2 regions of the Brevibacillus sp. NRS-1366 genome follow, and region 1 is predicted to be linked to the other one. Evidence: riboswitches for the same ligand, from Rfam matches in the RefSeq annotation. Region 1 holds a riboswitch; the other holds the start of a gene.
What was found. A riboswitch is a leader RNA that binds a small molecule or an ion and turns the genes downstream of it on or off. The one in region 1 is predicted to bind glycine.
Positions count from the first base shown of each region.

Region 2: another riboswitch for glycine. It lies ahead of ACIFQN_RS01325 (amino acid permease); the one in region 1 lies ahead of ACIFQN_RS22665 (nitrilase-related carbon-nitrogen hydrolase).

Region 1 covers NZ_JBITPN010000025.1:116,346-118,550, reverse strand. The annotation lists gene ACIFQN_RS22670 (VOC family protein) at 1-218, shown strand, start outside; glycine riboswitch at 707-824, shown strand; glycine riboswitch at 828-907, shown strand; gene ACIFQN_RS22665 (nitrilase-related carbon-nitrogen hydrolase) at 1,388-2,205, shown strand, end outside.
Region 2 covers NZ_JBITPN010000002.1:127,845-130,049, forward strand. The annotation lists gene ACIFQN_RS01325 (amino acid permease) at 1-1,039, opposite strand, end outside; glycine riboswitch at 1,306-1,364, opposite strand; glycine riboswitch at 1,367-1,466, opposite strand; partial or broken gene ACIFQN_RS01330 (adenine deaminase C-terminal domain-containing protein) at 1,665-1,832, opposite strand; gene ACIFQN_RS01335 (hypothetical protein) at 1,887-2,205, shown strand, end outside.

The DNA of each region.
Region 1 (2,205 bases):
TTATCGGTAACCAGTCTGGCGGTAGAGTTTTTCTATTTTTGAACACTGATGATTTTTGGAGAGATTATAATGAAATGATCGCAAGAGGAATAGAATTTGTGAGAGAGCCACAAGATCAATCGTACGGGATGGTTGCGGTATTTAAGGATCTATATGGAAACCTATGGGATTTGCTAGAACTTAAAGAAGATCATCCACTTTCCAAACGAGTAAAGTAATCTATCAGCGATATCGCTTGTAGTTTTTAGATTTCGGGTCATATGCTTATAAAGCATAGTAATATTCCGTAGGTACTAAGCTTTGCGTAATCAAGACCAAGAAACGGCAACCGGCTAATTCATCGGTTGTCGTTTCTTTAGCAAGCACGCGGTGCTGTTCGACTACAAGTCGTCCATTTCAATTGGATGGTTAAAATAACTCGTTGATTGGATGGTGTTTTTTCATCAGGTTACTTTTATCATAGTGATAGAAATTAATAAATTTGCAGGACAGAAGGAATCGTAATTATTCAGAAATATTTAAAGATTTGGGTATAAGTAAAGAGATCTCTCCCGTAACGACCATCTGCAGATTCAGCTGCCGTAGTCAATGAAAGCAAGGCCGCGGGGAAGATATAGTATTGATTTTTGGTTCAGAATTTTCGAACTTATTTGTTTCGCGCATACACAAGGTGTGTAATACATGAATTACGCAAATTGATAAGCGAATGACGATGGCAGGGAGAGACCCGAGCGAAAGACAAGGACCACCGGGCACCGAAGGAGCAAGTCGACGGCCAGCCAGCCGAAGACAAATCTCTCAGGTAAAAGAACCGCCATCCGACGCGACTCTGGAGAGAGCGAACAGCCACCAAAGGGGTAAGGACGGTCGAATAGAGCGTTTAAACTCTCAGGTACCCAGGACAGAGAATACGGCGATTAGCCGGCTCTCTGTCCTTTTTTGCGCATCCAAAAAACATACGGAGGTGTCACTTCCCGACGTCCATGCGGTTGTAGAAGAAGATGAAAAAATTGGACAAGCATCGCTCTTCTTTAGGGAGTAAAGGTAATTTATGCATTCAAAGAGGGTGTTGACGATGAGCGAAAAAATGGGGGATTGCGATATGTGGAGGAGCATGAAAGAGCTGAGACAAAAATTATTTGGAAGCGCTCTATCAATGAAAGATGCGGCGAGATCACCGCCGAGATAAGCAAATGGTTAGTGGTGTTGGGCTTGTACAAATTTTATCTGGCGCTAACCTAGATCGGATAGCTGTATTTAGGGAGGTGATGAACACGAAAGCGAATTCATTATAAAGGAAAGGAGGACTTAATAGCACAAAATTTGTTTTTTCATTCGTTCATTTTCTTATATTCTTTTAACCATTATAAAAAAGGGGAGAATCAAAATGGAAATGAAAAAGAAAATTGCATTGGGTCAACTTAGCGCACTACCTTCTATGAGCGATAATTTAAAAAAAGCCGCTGCTCAAATTGATGAAGCAGCCGAAAAAGGTGCAAAATTAATCCTATTCCCGGAAATCGGATTTGAGCTGTTTTTCCCTAAACATCCGCATGACGTTTCAAAATTTCAATCATCCGAATCCATTCCAGGACCTATATCAGAGTTTCTGTGCCAAAAAGCAAAAGAAAAGAATATTGTCATTGTGGCGAGTTATATGGAAGAAGGCTTTCTTGGCGAGTACTATGACAGCGCAGTTTGCATTGATGCAGACGGCACATTGCTCGGAACCACAAGGATGGTTCATACCTTTGAAAACAAAGGTTTTAATGAAAAGTTTTATTATGGTCCTGGAAATACAATCTACCCAGTCTATGAAACAGCAGCGGGAAATATAGGAATTGCCATTTGTTATGATGCCTGGTTCCCCGAAGTTACGCGTTCTTTAGCATTGCGTGGCGCTGATTTGATTCTGGTACCTACAGTGGAAATGTATATTGATGGTTTGCCGCCAACAGATCACATAGGTGGAACCATTTTTGAAGCTCTTTGCACCATGCAAAAAGCCAACGCCATACATAATGGCGTTTGGGTAGCATTTTGCAATCGGGTCGGCATAGAAGATGATATGCACTATATGGGATCCAGTCTGGTTATTGATCCATGGGGACACATCCAAGAAATGGCCAATGCAGAAACCGATGAGGTACTCATTGCCGAGATTGACTTGGAACAAAACAGAAAAGTACGCCAAATTTGGCCGAT
Region 2 (2,205 bases), on a different contig from region 1:
AAATAACAGCAATGAGAATGACGACCGTTGAAAAGAACAAGGCGTTGGATGGTACTTTCCCTGAGGTAAGCTTTGTAAAGGACTCAGGTGCATTCTTGTCTTTGGCAAGTGAGTATACCATCCGGCTTGTACTGAAGATGGCGCTGTTACAGGCCGAAGCTGCCGAGGTCAGGACGACAAAATTGACGATACCAGCCGCTGCAGCGATACCAACTGCGACGAAGACTTGAACGAAAGGGCTTTCCATTGGATTGATGGCGTTCCACGGATAAATGCCCATAATGACGATCAGTGCGCCAATGTAGAAAATTAAGATTCGAATCGGGATGTTGTTGATTGCTTTCGGAATAACTTTTTCTGGGTTTTCAGTTTCACCTGCTGTAAGTCCTACAAGTTCGATACCAACAAAAGCAAACACGACCATCTGGAATGAAAGTAGGAATCCATTTATTCCATTCGGGAACATGCCGCCGTGGTTCCAGAGATTCGAGAAGCTCGATGCGCCTGAATTCGTGGAAAAGCCTTTTATAATCATGAAAACACCGATCACGATCAATGCTAGAATGGCGATGACTTTAACTAAAGCGAACCAGAATTCCATTTCGCCAAAAAGCTTTACGGTTGCTAGATTCATAATGAGCAAAATGACAAGCGCAATTAATCCAGGCATCCACTGCGGTACTCCAGGGAGCCAATACTGCGTGTAGAGACCAACTGCCGTCAGGTCGGCCATGGCGATGGAAATCCAGCAAAACCAGTAAGTCCATCCGGTAATAAATGCCGCCATATTGCCTAAATAATCTCTGACAAAGTCTACAAAAGTATGATAGTTTAGATTGCTTAAGAGTAGTTCTCCAAGTGAGCGCATGATTAAGAAGCAAATGACGCCTGTAATCAAGTATGCAAATAGAATAGAGGGTCCTGCTAAATGGATCGATTTTCCCGCACCGAGGAATAACCCCGTTCCGATGGCTCCGCCAATCGCGATTAATTGGACGTGCCTGTTTTTTAGACCTCTATCTAGTTTTTGGTCTTGCATATGATCCCCCACTTTCAACTTTTCTAAACACTTTGCAATTTCATTGATTTGATATATGTTAATAATAAATATAAATCAAATAATTGCAAATTAAATTTCCAATAAAAGTTATTTTACCGTCCGTTTTTTATTGGTAAAAACGCTTACATTTTTGAAAATAATAAACATTTTGTTCAATCTACGCTGAATTCCCTCCTTTCTGATTTTATGGTTCCTATTTTTCGCCAATAAAAAAAGGCATTGAAAAATAGGGATGCTCCTATTTTTCTCTGTCCTTTTACCTGAGAGTATAACTCCTTTGGTGGCCAGTGGCTCTCTCCAGAGATGCGTCCTATTGCGGTCCTTTTACCTGAGAGATTTGCCCTAATGATCAGGGTTTGCTCCTTCGGTGCTAAACGATGTGTTTAGTCTCTCCCGCAATATTCATCCGCTTATGCAGTTATGGAGTTCATATGCGTCTCTTACATATTAATTTCTCGCAAGGAGCTTGTCAATTAAAAATTGTGAATTAAATAACTATTCGAAAAATGATTCATTATCTATTTAAACTTACAGCTAAACGAAAAGAAAAAGCAGCATAGACAAAAGTCTTTGCTGCCTAAACGTTCCCTATAACAATCCATCCTTATTCTACAAAAAGCGAGACCTGTTCAAAGCCCTCATCGGAGATCCGAATCAATCCCGTATCGGAAATATGTAGCGTAGGGATGACGACCAGGGCGAGCAGTGACAACGTCATGAAGGCGTAATTCATCGTGCAGCCTGCCTGAGCGAGCGCGCGGCTAATCTCCATGACATACGCTTTGATCACATTTTACTTTCGATGATCGATCAGCTTTCCGAAAAGGTGCGCATCAAAAAAGAGCGATTCCTGCTTTTCGGTTTTTCCGGGGGCGGCCATTTTGCCCATCGCTTCTACTATTTGCACCCCGAGCGTCTTTTGGGAGTTTCGATTGGCGCGCCTGGCATCATTACTTATCTGGATTCATCCAAACCGTTTTATGTGGGGACGAAAGATTTGGAGGAAGTGTTTGGCAAAAAGCTGTCTCTTGAGGAGATGCGGCGCGTTTTTGTGCAGATGGTCATTGGCAGCGAAGACAACGAAACATGGGAGATCAACAATAAAGCCTCCGCCCATTGGATGGAAGGGACGGATGCGTATGGTC